3 regions of the Streptomyces spiramyceticus genome follow, and region 1 is predicted to be linked to each of the others. Evidence: predicted binding sites of a transcription regulator. Region 1 holds the regulator's gene; each other region holds the start of a gene.
The links. Region 1 encodes HrcA, which represses chaperone genes, less so after heat shock. Its sites were predicted from a motif close to TTNGCACTCNGNNNNNCNGAGTGCNAA; they were not measured.
Positions count from the first base shown of each region.

Region 1 (4,465 bases):
CGTCAGCCCCCGCAGCTGCTTGATCTCCTCGTACATGCCGTCCGCGGTTTTGTACCCGGCGGCAAGAAAGCCGAGACCACCGGCCTCGGAGACGGCGGCAACGAGCTGCGGACAGGAGGCACCGCCCGCCATGGGGGCCTGCACGATCGGATAACGGCAGAGATCGGTCAGTGCGGAGGACATGAACGCATAGTTTCATGCCCTCCGCACTGCGCCGAATCCAGCCTTCCGCACGGGAGGGCGGCGGGCTCAGCGCCCGTTGAAGGCGTCCTTCAGGCGCGAGAACAGACCCTGCTGTCCCGGCTGGAACTGACCCGTGGGCCGTTCCTCCCCGCGCAGCTTCGCGAGCTGGCGCAGCAGGTCCTCCTGCTGCGGGTCCATCTTCGACGGGGTCAGCACCTCGACGTGCACGATCAGGTCGCCGCGGCCGCCGCCCCGCAGGTGCGTGATGCCGCGCCCGTGCAGCGGGATCGACTGGCCGGACTGCGTGCCCGGTCGTACGTCGATCTCCTCCACCCCGTCGAGCGTCTCCAGCGGGCATTTCGTGCCCAGCGCCGCCGCCGTCATGGGGATCGTCACTGTGCAGTGCAGATCGTCGCCGCGCCGCTGGAACACCGCGTGCGGCAGCTCGTGGATCTCGACGTACAGGTCACCGGCGGGGCCGCCGCCCGGGCCGACCTCGCCCTCGCCCGCGAGCTGGATCCGTGTGCCGTTGTCGACACCGGCGGGGATCTTGACCGTGAGCGTGCGACGCGACCGTACGCGGCCGTCGCCGGCGCACTCCGGGCACGGGGTCGGCACGACCGTGCCGAAGCCCTGGCACTGGGGGCAGGGCCGCGAGGTCATGACCTGGCCCAGGAAGGACCGGGTGACCTGCGAGACCTCGCCGCGACCGCGGCACATGTCGCAGGTCTGGGCCGAGGTACCCGGCGCCGCGCCCTCACCGGAACAGGTCGTACACACCACAGCGGTGTCGACCTGGATGTCCTTCGTCGTGCCGAAGGCCGCCTCGTTGAGGTCGATCTCCAGCCGGATCATCGCGTCCTGGCCGCGCCGCGTACGCGACCTCGGCCCACGCTGGGACGCCGTACCGAAGAAGGCGTCCATGATGTCCGAGAAGTTCCCGAAGCCGCCCTGGCCGAAGCCGCCGGCTCCGGCGCCCGCCTGCGAGAGGGGGTCGCCGCCGAGGTCGTAGACCTGCTTCTTCTGCGGGTCCGACAACACCTCGTACGCGGCGTTGATCTCCTTGAAGCGCTCTTGCGTCTTGGGATCGGGATTCACGTCCGGGTGGAGCTCACGCGCCAACCGCCGGAATGCCTTCTTGATCTCGTCCTGAGAAGCGTCGCGGCGCACGCCGAGTACGGCGTAGTAGTCCGTGGCCACTTACGACTCCGCCAGGATCTGTCCGACGTAACGTGCCACTGCGCGTACCGCTCCCATCGTTCCGGGGTAGTCCATGCGGGTCGGTCCGACCACGCCGAGTTTCGCGACTGCTTCGTCGCCCGAACCGTAGCCGACTGCGACGACGGACGTGGAGCTCAGCCCTTCATGGGCGTTCTCGTGCCCGATTCGTACGGTCATGCCCGAGTCCTTGGCCTCACCGAGCAGCTTGAGGAGCACGACCTGCTCCTCCAGCGCCTCCAGCACCGGCCGGATGGTGAGGGGAAAATCATGCCCGAAGCGAGTGAGATTGGCGGTGCCGCCGATCATCAGCCGCTCCTCGGTCTCCTCGACCAGGGTCTCCATGAGGGAGGCGAGCACCGTCGTGACGGTTGCCCTGTCCTCCGTCTCGAAGGATTCGGGGAGGTCCTGCACCAGTTGCGGTACGTCCGCGAAGCGGCGGCCCACGACCCGGCTGTTGAGCCGCGCCCGAAGGTCCGCGAGGGACGTCTCGCCGAACGGCGCCGGGCAGTCGATCATGCGCTGCTCGACCCGGCCGGTGTCCGTGATGAGTACGAGCATCACCCGGGCAGGAGCGAGCGAAAGCAGCTCCACGTGCCGCACCGTCGACCGCGTGAGCGACGGGTACTGCACGACGGCGACCTGCCGGGTCAGCTGCGCGAGCAGCCGGACCGTACGGGCCACGACGTCGTCGAGGTCGACCGCTCCGTCCATGAAGTTCTGGATGGGGCGGCGCTCGGGCGACGACAGGGGCTTGACGCCCGCGAGCCTGTCGACGAACAGGCGGTAGCCCTTGTCCGTCGGGATGCGCCCGGCGCTCGTATGCGGCTGGGCGATGAAGCCTTCGTCCTCCAGGGCCGCCATGTCGTTGCGGACGGTGGCCGGGGAGACGCCGAGCTTGTGCCGCTCTGTGAGCGCCTTGGAGCCGACGGGCTCCTCGGTGCCCACGTAGTCCTGGACGATGGCGCGAAGCACCTCGAGTCTGCGTTCGCTGAGCATCGCGCACACCTCCAGCTGTTGTTCGTCGGTGCCGGCTTTGGCACTCGCCTCGTGGGAGTGCCAGCAAACCCCCGGCCCAGTGTACGGCGGGGAGGTGGGCCCCTAGCAAGGGCGGCCGGTCACGTTATGGCGCGACGGCGCTGTTCAGCGGGCGAGGGGCCCTGGGTTGGGTCTAGCGTCGCGGTATGGACGTCAGTTGGGAAGAGGCAGGCTGGGAGCGGCTCGCCCCGGGGGTCGGCCGGCGGCGTTTGCCCGTGTGGGACGCGACGACCGGCCTCGTCGCCGGGTCCGGCGGAGCCCTTCTGATCGACACGGGTTCGACGCTTCGCGAGGGCGCGGAACTGCGCGGTGAGGCAGAGCGGCTGCTGGGCCGGAGAGTGACGCATATCGCCCTCACCCACCCCCACTTCGATCATGTGCTGGGGACGGCGGCGTTCGCGGGGACCGAGGTGTACGGGGCGGTCGGTGTCGACGAGGTGCTGAGGCGGAGCCGGGACGAGCTGCGGCACGACGCGATGCGGCACGGCGTCGACCGGGTGGCGGCCGCGGAGGCCGTGGACGTACTGGTCGTGCCGCACCACAAGGTCTCCGGCGAGTGGACGCTGGACCTCGGCGGCGGCCGCCAGGTGCTGTTGGCGAACGTCGGCCCCGGCCACAGCGGCCACGACCTGGTGGTCCTGGTGCCGGGCACCCCCGAGGTCGTCTTCTGCGGCGACCTGGTGGAGGAGTCGGGCACCCCGCAGGCGGGCCCGGACGCGCACCCGTCGAGCTGGCCGGGGGCACTGGACCGCCTGCTGTCGCTGGGCGGCGAGGACGCGGTGTACGTACCGGGGCACGGGGCGGTGGTGGACGCGGCGTATGTCCGCGCGCAGCGGGACGAGTTGGCGGCGCGCTTCGGCGTCTCGTGAGACGGACGGTGAGACGGACGGTACGGGACTGTCGTCGGCACTATCGTCGGCCGAATGCGCAGCAGACAGTACGGGCCCGATCTGACGCCCCCCTGGAAGAAGACCGCCGCCGCTCCTGAGGTCCCCGCCGAACCGGATCTGGTCGTGGAGGAGGTCACGACAGGCTTCTGCGGTGCGGTGATCCGCTGCGAGGCGGGGACGGTGACCCTGGAGGACCGCTTCGGCAAGCACCGGGTGTTCCTGCTGACCCCGCGCGGCTTCCTGCTGGAGGGCAGGGTCGTCACGCTGGTACGCCCCACTGCGCCCCCCGCGCGGACCGCGACGCGCACGGCGTCGGGCTCGCTCGCCGTACCGGGGGCGAGGGCGAGGGTCGCGCGCGCCGGCCGCATCTACGTCGAAGGGCGCCACGACGCGGAGCTGGTGGAGCGCGTCTGGGGCGACGACCTCCGCATCGAGGGCGTGGTCGTCGAGTACCTGGAGGGCATCGACGACCTCCCCGCGATCGTCGCGGACTTCGCCCCGGCCGCGGAGGCCCGCCTGGGCATCCTGGTCGACCACCTGGTCCCGGGCTCGAAGGAGTCCCGCATCGCGGCACAGGTGACGGGCGCGGACGTCCTGGTGGTCGGCCACCCCTATATCGACGTCTGGGAGGCGGTGAAACCGTCGTCGGTGGGAATCCCCGGGTGGCCGAAGGTCCCGCACGGCGAGGACTGGAAGACGGGGGTGTGCCGGGCGCTGGGCTGGCCGGAGAACACGGGGGCGGCGTGGCAGCGGATCCTGTCGCGGGTCCGCTCGTACAAGGACGTGGAGCCGGCGCTGCTGGGCCGAGTGGAAGAGCTGATCGACTTCGTAACGGCCCCCGGCACCTGACCCTGGGGCCAGGGCAGTCTCTTCCCCCACCCCGCCCCTTGCCGCTGTGACACTTTGCGGCTGCCGCCGCGTGGTGGCTCCGCCCCAGGACATGCCCGAAGGGCGTCCGGGGGTCTGGGGGCTTGCCCCCAGTTTCGGGAAGAATGGGGTCTCCCCTGCTCGAACGAAGTTGAGAGCTTGGGGAAGGGTAGGGGAACTGCGCCGCAGGCAACCCGCACGGCACAGCGCCCCGCACCCCTCAGCCACTCGGCCTCAATCCACCAGGTCCCGAACCACCGCATCCGCCA
Region 1 is NZ_JARBAX010000001.1:1,777,618-1,782,082, forward strand. It holds gene PXH83_RS08120 (nitronate monooxygenase) at 1-183, opposite strand, end outside; gene dnaJ (molecular chaperone DnaJ) at 250-1,383, opposite strand; gene hrcA (heat-inducible transcriptional repressor HrcA) at 1,384-2,400, opposite strand; gene PXH83_RS08135 (MBL fold metallo-hydrolase) at 2,586-3,308, shown strand; gene PXH83_RS08140 (DUF3097 domain-containing protein) at 3,363-4,178, shown strand; gene hemW (radical SAM family heme chaperone HemW) at 4,431-4,465, opposite strand, start outside.

Region 2 (4,465 bases), 2.2 Mb from region 1:
GTAGAGGTAGCGGCCGACCGACCCCGGCGCCGGGTCCGGCAGGCCCGTGCCGAGAAGCGTGTGCGGGCCCGGCAGCAGCGTCGCGCGGACCGCCTTCGCAGCCGTGCCGAACCAGAACACTGCCTCCTTCACGTCGCCGCCGTCCGAGATCCACTCCGCCTCGGCGTCGTCCGGCACCGCCTCGTGCGGCACGCCCGGAGCGATCTTGAGCGCGGCGTGTGCGGCCGTACGAGCCGCCTCGATCGCCCAGGAGAGCGGCGGGGAGTACGCCTCGGGGTCGAAGATCCTGCCCCGGCCGCCGCGCCGCGCCGGATCCACGAAGACCGCGTCGTACGGGGACGTGTCGATCGCCGTGACGTCGGCGCAGCGGACCTCGATCAGCGCGGACAGGCCCAGCGCCTCCGCGTTCGCGCGGGCGACCTCCACCGTCAGCGGGTCGCGGTCGACGGCCAGGACGGAGATCCCGGCGCGGGCGAGGGCGATCGCGTCGCCTCCGATGCCGCAGCACAGATCCGCCACGCTCCGTACGCCCATCCCGGCGAATCGGTCCGCGCGGTACGTCGCGACCGTCGTACGGGTGGCCTGCTCGACGCCGTTCGGCGTGAAGAACATCCGGTACGCGTCCTCCGCGCCGAACTTCGCCACCGCACGCTGCCGCAGCCGCGCCTGACCCAGCGCCGCCGAGACCAGCGCGGCCGGGTGGTCGCGGCGCAGGCGTGTCGCGGTGGCCAGCTCGTCCGCCGGGTTGTAGTCGTGGAGCGAGGCGAGGAGGGCCCGGCCCTCGTCGGTGCGCAGGGCCGCGAAGGAGGCCAGGGGGGTGTCGGGGGCGTCGTCGGAGGCGTCGAGGTCGTTCACCCGGTCAATTGTGGGCCAGCCGGGGGACCGTGCGCGCCCGGTCGCGGTGTCGGCCGGGCGGCGAGCCCGTGCGCTGACAGCATCAGGCTCCATGCAACTAGTACGACAAAACGACAGAATGACCGAAAAGGGGGGCAGGCAGGCCCGCGTGGCCCTGGCCGTGCTCCTTGTCGCCGCCGTCGGCCCCGCCTGTGCCGCCGAGGGAAAACCGGCCGGGAACCCCGCACCCGCCCCCGGCCAGCAGCGGGAGTATCAAGCGGCCCCTGCGGGATCTCTTGCCGAGTACGCCGAGCGTCTGCGGCGTAGCCACGTCGCGCGCATTGCCGCCGCCCAGAAGTGGGGGCTCGTCCAGCCCCCGCTGCCCGCACCGCCGCCGCCCGCGGTGAAACCGGAGATCAAGACACGGAAGGGGTTCGAGGCGGGCCCCGGACTGCCACCCGTTTTCACCACCGTCCCGGTCAAGGAACGGGTCGTCTTCCTGACGATGGACGACGGCGCCGAGAAGGACCCGAAGCTGCTGCGGATGATGACCGAGCTGGGCATCCCGTACAGCGCCTTCCTCAGTGACTACTTGGTGCGCGAGGACTACGGCTATTTCAAGAAGATGCAGGACCAAGGTGTTTCCCTGCAAAACCACACCCTCAACCACCCCTATCTGCCCAGTCTTTCGTACGCCGAGCAGCAGCACGAGATCTGCGGCCAGCAGGCTCTCATCGAGAAGCACTTCGGCAAACGGCCACCGCTCTTCAGGCCGCCGTACGGCAGCTACAACGGGGAGACCCTGCGCGCCGCCAAGTCCTGCGGGATCAAGGCCGTGCCCCTGTGGGCCGCAGAGGCATTCCCGGACCGGATGGAGTGGCGGGAGTGGGACCGCGACCTGCACCCCGGCGACATCATCCTCACCCATTTCCGTGGGCGCGGGGACTGGAAGGGAACCATGCCGGACATGATCCGGCAGGTCATGAAGACGGTCACCGGCAAGGGGTACGCGGTAGCCCGGCTGGAAGACTACCTGTGAGTCACGCGCACCGGCCGACGGCCGGGCTACTGGCCGGTGCGCTCCTGGTCGCCGGGTGTGCCCAGTCCGTCGGCCCGGTCGAGCGGCTGGGGAGGAAAGCGGTGCGCAGCGTCGCGCCGGAGAGGGGGGACGAGGGCCCGCATGCGGGGGCGCGGGCGAACCTGAAGGGGCAGTCACGGCCGCGGGCCGGGGCGTACGCACGGTGGGGTCTGCCCGCGCCGCTCCGCCCGGCGCCGGCGCCCCCGGCCCGTAAGCCCGAACGGCCCTTTGTCGTGGACCGCGTACCCACCCGCGACAAGGTCGTCTTCCTCACCTTCGACGACGGCGCGGAGCGCGACCCCGCGTTCGTCCGGATGGTCGACGACCTGAAGCTGCCGATCAGCATGTTCCTCACGGACAGCGTGGGCTCGCCGGGATACGACCACTTCGACCGGCTGAGGCGCGCGGGCGGCGGCCTGAGCACCGTACAGAACCACACGCTCGGCCACGTCTATCTGCCCGGTCTTTCGTACGCCGGACAGCGCGCCGAGATCTGCGGCCAGCAGGACCGCCTGGAGGCCCGCTTCGGCGCCCGGCCACGGCTCTTCAGGCCGCCGTACGGGGCGTACAACAGCCAGACACTGCGGGCGGCGGGGGACTGCGGGGCCGAGGCGGTGGTGCTGTGGCGGGCGTCGATGCAGATCCATGACCTGCGGTACGTGGAGGGCGACCGGCTGCGGCCCGGCGACATCGTGCTCGCGCACTTCCGCGGACCCGGCGCTCTCAAGGACTCGACGATCACCGAGATGACGGCGCGGATGCTGCGCCGTATCCACGAACAAGGTTTCGCGGTGGCGCGTCTTGAGGATTACCTCTGATGGCGGAAAGGGCGGGCCGGGGGAGGGCGGGAACGCACTTCCGGCCGCGCTGGATTGGCACTCCGCTTGACCGAGTGCTAACCGCGTCATAGTCTCGGCGTTGGCACTCTCCACTGGGGAGTGCCAACAGTAGCGACGGGCAGGTCCGGCACCCGCGACGACGGATCCACCTGGTCGCCACCCCACATCAGTTAACCCCGTGAGATCTCCGAAGGGGGAGACCGGACCGTGACGACCACCAGCTCCAAGGTTGCCATCAAGCCGCTCGAGGACCGCATTGTGGTCCAGCCGCTCGACGCCGAGCAGACCACGGCCTCTGGCCTGGTCATTCCGGACACCGCCAAGGAGAAGCCCCAGGAGGGCGTCGTCCTGGCCGTGGGCCCGGGCCGCTTCGAGAACGGCGAGCGCCTGCCGCTCGACGTTTCCGTCGGCGATGTCGTGCTGTACAGCAAGTACGGCGGCACCGAGGTGAAGTACAGCGGCGAGGAGTACCTCGTCCTCTCGGCTCGCGACGTGCTCGCGATCATCGAGAAGTAACTCGCCCGAAGATTGCTTTTGATCTGCGCCCCTGGCCCCCCAGCGATTGCCGGGCGGCAGGGGCGCAGTTCGTTTTGAGAGGACTGAGACAGCTCCATGGCGAAGATCCTGAAGTTCGACGAGGACGCCCGTCGCGCCCTCGAGCGCGGCGTCAACAAGCTTGCCGACACGGTCAAGGTGACGATCGGCCCCAAGGGCCGCAACGTCGTCATCGACAAGAAGTTCGGCGCCCCCACCATCACCAACGACGGTGTCACGATCGCCCGTGAGGTCGAGCTCGACGACCCGTACGAGAACCTCGGCGCCCAGCTCGTGAAGGAGGTGGCGACCAAGACCAACGACATCGCGGGTGACGGCACCACCACCGCCACCGTGCTGGCCCAGGCACTGGTCCGCGAGGGTCTGCGCAACGTCGCCGCCGGCGCTTCCCCGGCCGCCCTGAAGAAGGGCATCGACGCCGCGGTCAAGGCGATCTCCGAGGACCTCCTCGCGAACGCCCGCCCGATCGAGGACAAGTCCGACATCGCTGCCGTGGCCGGGCTCTCCGCCCAGGACTCGCAGGTCGGCGAGCTCATCGCCGAGGCGATGGACAAGGTCGGCAAGGACGGTGTCATCACCGTCGAGGAGTCCAACACCTTCGGCCTGGAGCTCGACTTCACCGAGGGCATGGCCTTCGACAAGGGCTACCTGTCGCCGTACATGGTGACCGACCAGGAGCGTATGGAGGCCGTCCTCGACGACCCGTACATCCTGATCCACCAGGGCAAGATCGGCTCGATCCAGGACCTGCTGCCGCTGCTGGAGAAGGTCATCCAGGCCGGTGGCTCCAAGCCGCTGCTGATCATCGCCGAGGACGTCGAGGGCGAGGCCCTGTCGACCCTGGTCGTCAACAAGATCCGTGGCACCTTCAACGCCGTCGCGGTGAAGGCCCCGGGCTTCGGTGACCGCCGCAAGGCCATGCTCGGCGACATCGCCACCCTCACGGGTGCGACCGTCATCGCCGAAGAGGTCGGCCTCAAGCTCGACCAGGCCGGTCTGGACGTGCTGGGCTCCGCCCGCCGCGTGACCGTGACCAAGGACGACACCACCATCGTCGACGGCGGTGGCGACTCCGCCGAGGTCACCGGTCGCGTCAACCAGATCAAGGCCGAGATCGAGTCCACGGACTCCGACTGGGACCGCGAGAAGCTCCAGGAGC
Region 2 is NZ_JARBAX010000001.1:3,929,489-3,933,953, forward strand. It holds gene PXH83_RS18045 (class I SAM-dependent methyltransferase) at 1-864, opposite strand, end outside; gene PXH83_RS18050 (polysaccharide deacetylase family protein) at 974-1,873, shown strand; gene PXH83_RS18055 (polysaccharide deacetylase family protein) at 1,870-2,730, shown strand; gene groES (co-chaperone GroES) at 2,959-3,267, shown strand; gene groL (chaperonin GroEL) at 3,364-4,465, shown strand, end outside.
Region 2: groES (co-chaperone GroES) is a predicted target of HrcA. The motif match lies at 2,785-2,811, and genes of this name have one in related genera.

Region 3 (4,465 bases), 820 kb from region 1:
TGGCTGGGAACCGGCGGCACAACGTCCGATTGATCACAGGCAGTGTGACGGATTCCTTAGGCATTTACAGGCGTCACCCCAGGGACACCCTGTAACATGAAGGTCTACTGATCGACCAACTCTGCCTGACGCAGAGCTGGCGCGACCGTACGGCGGCCGGCCCCCTCTCGGTGGGTGTCCTGGTATCTACCGCCGGTCCTGCGCAAGAGGACAGCTCTCGGCGGCTCCCGCACGCCCACCACCGCGTGCACAGGGGAGCGTCACCAGGCGGCAGAAAGGCAAGGACCGTGTCCAACACGGTCACCACCCCGCGCCCTGGTTACGGCCGGCTGCTCCGCACCCCTGGAGCATGGACGTACCTGTTGCCCGGATTCCTGGCACGGCAGCCCTTCGCGATGCTGACGATCGGCATCGTGCTGCTGGTGCAGCACACCACTGGTTCGTACGGAAGCGCGGGCGCTGTAGCCGCAGTAACCGGCGTTTCCATGGCACTGTTCGCGCCGCAGAGCGGCAAACTGGCCGACCGTTTCGGACAGAGCGCTGTTCTGATTCCGGGCGTCCTTGTACACACCGCTTCCGTCGTCACACTGACGGCGCTCGCGCTCGCGGACGCCCCCATGTGGGCACTGTTCGTCGCGGCCGTCCCTACCGGTGCTTCCGTACCGCAGATCGGCCCGATGGTGCGGGCCCGCTGGGCCGCCAAGCTGGAGGGCTCGCCGCTGATGTCGACGGCGGCCGCCTTCGAGTCCGTGACGGACGAGTTCACCTTCGTCGTCGGCCCGGTGCTCGCGACCGCGCTGTGCACCGGTGTGCACCCGGCGGCCGGTCTGGCCGCAGAGGCGGCGCTGACGCTGGTCGGCGGCCTGTTCTTCGCGATGCAGCGGCGTACCCAGCCGCAGGCCGGACGCCTGACCGTGTCCGAAGGACGCCGGGCCTCCGCCCTCTCCGTGCCGGGCGTACGCGTCCTCGCGATGGCCTTCCTGGGCATCGGAGCGGTCTTCGGCGGAATGCAGGTCTCGCTGACCGCCTTCTCCGAGGAGATCGGCAACCCCGGCGTCAACGGGCTGCTGTACGGCACCTTCGCCGCGGGCAACATGCTCGCGGGCATCGCATGCGGCGCGATCGCCTGGAAGGTCGGCCCCCGCCGCCGGCTGATGGTCGGGTACGCCGCCCTGACCCTGGCCGCCTCCGGACTGTGGGCGGTGCACTCCGTGCCACTGCTCGCCGGGCTGGGGCTGCTGGTCGGCCTGTGCATCGCGCCCGCGCTGATCACCGGCTACACGATGGTCGAGACCCTGGTGCCGGCTTCGGCCCGTACCGAGGCCTTCACCTGGCTGACCGGCGCCGTTGCGCTCGGCCAGGCCGCGGCCGTCACTGTCGCCGGCCGACTGGCGGACGCGAACGGGGCCAGCGCCGGGTTCCTGGTGCCGCTGGGCGGTACGGCGCTTGCGCTGATCACGCTCGTGGCGCTGCGCTCGCGGCTGACGCCGGGCCGCGCGACCCGAGTGGTCACGCGCGGCTCGGTCCACCGCGATCCTGTCGCGGTCGGTGAATGACGCAGCGGAATACGTCACTGTGACTCCTCCACCACATGAAATGCGGCGGCTTCTCACTTGAGTCCGAGGACCCTCATGACGGCCAAGCCCTGACCGCTGCCCGCAGGCAGGTGACAGACGTTACTCCAGTCAGCCGCGCGTAACAGCTACTATGGACGATTGTTAGCACTCAACGAGCGAGAGTGCCAGGAGGAAGACAAGTGCCGACCTACCAGTACCAGTGCACCGAGTGCCGCGAAGGCCTCGAGGCGGTGCAGAAGTTCACCGATGACGCACTGACCGTGTGCCCGAGCTGCCAGGGACGCCTCAAGAAGGTGTTCTCCGCGGTCGGCATCGTCTTCAAGGGTTCCGGGTTCTACCGGAACGACAGCCGCGGCTCCTCGTCGAGCAGCACGCCGGCCACGTCGTCCGCGAAGACCGCCGCGTCGTCTTCTTCGTCGTCCTCGTCTTCGGGGTCCTCGGGGTCTTCGTCCGACTCGAAGCCTGCCGCGTCGTCGAGCACCAGTGGCTCTTCGGGTTCGTCGAGCTCTTCCAGCAGCACCTCGGCCGCGTAGCGCGCCACATGCCGTAACAGGACCCCGCCGTATCGGACGGCGGGGTCTTCGGCATGTCCGTGCCCGGCTACTGTGGCGGCCATGTTGAACGCACAGATCGGCGTGATAGGCGGCTCGGGCTTCTACTCCTTCCTGGAGGACGTGACCGAGGTACAGGTGGACACCCCCTACGGGAAGCCGAGCGACTCCCTCTTCCTCGGTGAGATCGCCGGGCGGCGGGTCGCCTTCCTCCCCCGCCACGGTCGCGGTCACCACCTGCCGCCGCACCGCATCAACTACCGCGCCAACCTGTGGGCGCTGCGTTCCGTCGGCGCGCGCCAGGTGCTCGGGCCGTGCGCGGTGGGCGGGCTGCTCGCCGAGTACGGGCCGGGGACGCTGCTCGTACCGGATCAGCTGGTGGACCGTACGAAGGCGCGTACGCAGACCTTCTACGACGGTGAGACGCCGGTCGACGGGAAGCTGCCGAAGGTGGTGCACCTGAGCTTCGCCGACCCGTACTGCCCCGAGGGGCGCAAGGCTGCGGTCGCGGCGGCACGCGGGCGTGACTGGGAGCCGGTGGACGGCGGGACCCTGGTCGTCATAGAGGGGCCGCGTTTCTCCACGCGGGCCGAGTCGCGGTGGCATGCGGCGATGGGCTGGTCGGTGGTCGGCATGACCGGGCACCCGGAGGCTGTACTCGCCCGGGAGCTCGGGCTCTGCTACACGTCGCTGGCGCTGGTGACGGACCTGGACGCCGGGGCCGAGACGGGCGAGGGCGTCTCCCACGAGGAGGTGCTCAAGGTCTTCGCCGCGAATGTCGACCGGCTGCGCTCCGTGCTCTTCGACGCGGTGGCCGGGCTGCCGGCGGACGAGGCGCGCGACTGCCTGTGCGCGCACGCGCTCGACGGGCTGGACACGGGGATCGAACTGCCCTAGCGGGTGAGCGAGTTTTCCACAGACCGGGGGTGGTCCACAGGCTCCGGCGGGATCCGGGCAGAGCGTGGATCGTGAGGAGCGTTCAGCCGAATCTCCTCGCGGCAGGCGGTGGTTTCCGTGTCCCCCTCGTCCTCTACGTCCCCCACTTACTCTCTTCCCGCGCGTCCGGCCCCGCCTCCCTGCGGTGTGCCCGGGTTCGCCCCTGTTCGGGTGCGTGGCGGCATGCGCTTCCTGCGGCGCGCGGTGCGGCGCAGGAAGCGGGCGATGGCGGGCGCACTCGCCATGGCAGCCGCCGCGCTGGCCGCTTCGGGCGTGTACGACACGGGTCGTACGGGAGCCGGGCCGGCGGCGGCCGTCGCCGCGCCGCAGCGTGAGCGGAAGCCGGTGGAGATGGTGTCCGCGCCGGTACGTATCGCTGATGCCGCGACCGTGCGGCTGCTGCGGCGGGGCGACCGCGTCGATGTGATCGCCGCCGCCAACGCGTCGGCGGGCGGCGCGAGATCCGGTGCGCGGGTGGTGGCCGCGGGTGCCCGGGTGGCCGAAGTACCGAAGGCGGCGGCCGGGACTTTCGGAGACGACAGCGGGGCGCTGGTGGTCCTGTCCGTCCCCCGGAACACGGCCGCGGAACTGGCCGGTGCGGGGACGACGTCGCAGCTGGCGGTGACGTTGTGCTGACTAGAACTGGCGCGCCCGCATGTCACTGGTTCGTGGGCCGCGACTGGACAGGCCCGTCACGTGCTGACGTAGGTTGCGGAACGGTTTGCTCCGTCCCCGGTAAATGCGAAAAGAGGCTCATTCGTGAGCGAGCAGAAGCAGAGCGTCCTGGAGGGCTTCAAGGTCTTCCTGATGCGCGGCAATGTGATCGACCTTGCCGTCGCGGTGGTCATCGGCGCCGCGTTCACGAACATCGTGAACGCCGTGGTGAAGGGGATCATCAGCCCCCTGGTCGGGGCGATCGGCACGAAGAACCTGGACGTCTACTCCTCCTGCCTGAAGGACCCCTGCGGCATCGACGCGAAGGGGGAGCCCACCGGCGTCAACATCCTCTGGGGCTCGGTCCTGAACGCGACGCTCTCCTTCTTGATCACCGCTGCGGTCGTCTACTTCCTCATGGTGCTGCCCATGTCCAAGTACCTGGCCAGGCAGGCGAAGCGGAAGAAGGAGAAGGAGGCCACGGTGGAAGTCATGGAAGCCACCGAGGTCGAGCTGCTGAAGGAGATCAGGGACGCCCTGGTGGCGCAGCGCGGCTCGGGTCACGACAACCCGTAGCCACTGCTGCTGCTCAGAGGTGGTGCGGCGGCTTTTCGTCCAGGAAGCGGGCGAGGGCGGCCGCGCTGCCGGAGGACTCGCCTGGAGCCCGCTCACCCCACCCTCGGTCCGTATCGTCCGCCGATTGCTGGTCGAGCGGATCTCCGAAGTCCAGTGCCGGCTTGGGCCGTG
Region 3 is NZ_JARBAX010000001.1:2,599,175-2,603,639, forward strand. It holds gene PXH83_RS11595 (potassium/proton antiporter) at 1-33, shown strand, start outside; gene PXH83_RS11600 (MFS transporter) at 288-1,556, shown strand; gene PXH83_RS11605 (FmdB family zinc ribbon protein) at 1,757-2,110, shown strand; gene PXH83_RS11610 (S-methyl-5'-thioadenosine phosphorylase) at 2,192-3,025, shown strand; gene PXH83_RS11615 (hypothetical protein) at 3,248-3,700, shown strand; gene mscL (large conductance mechanosensitive channel protein MscL) at 3,824-4,294, shown strand; gene PXH83_RS11625 (hypothetical protein) at 4,308-4,465, opposite strand, start outside.
Region 3: PXH83_RS11605 (FmdB family zinc ribbon protein) is a predicted target of HrcA. The motif match lies at 1,719-1,745, and genes of this name have one in related genera.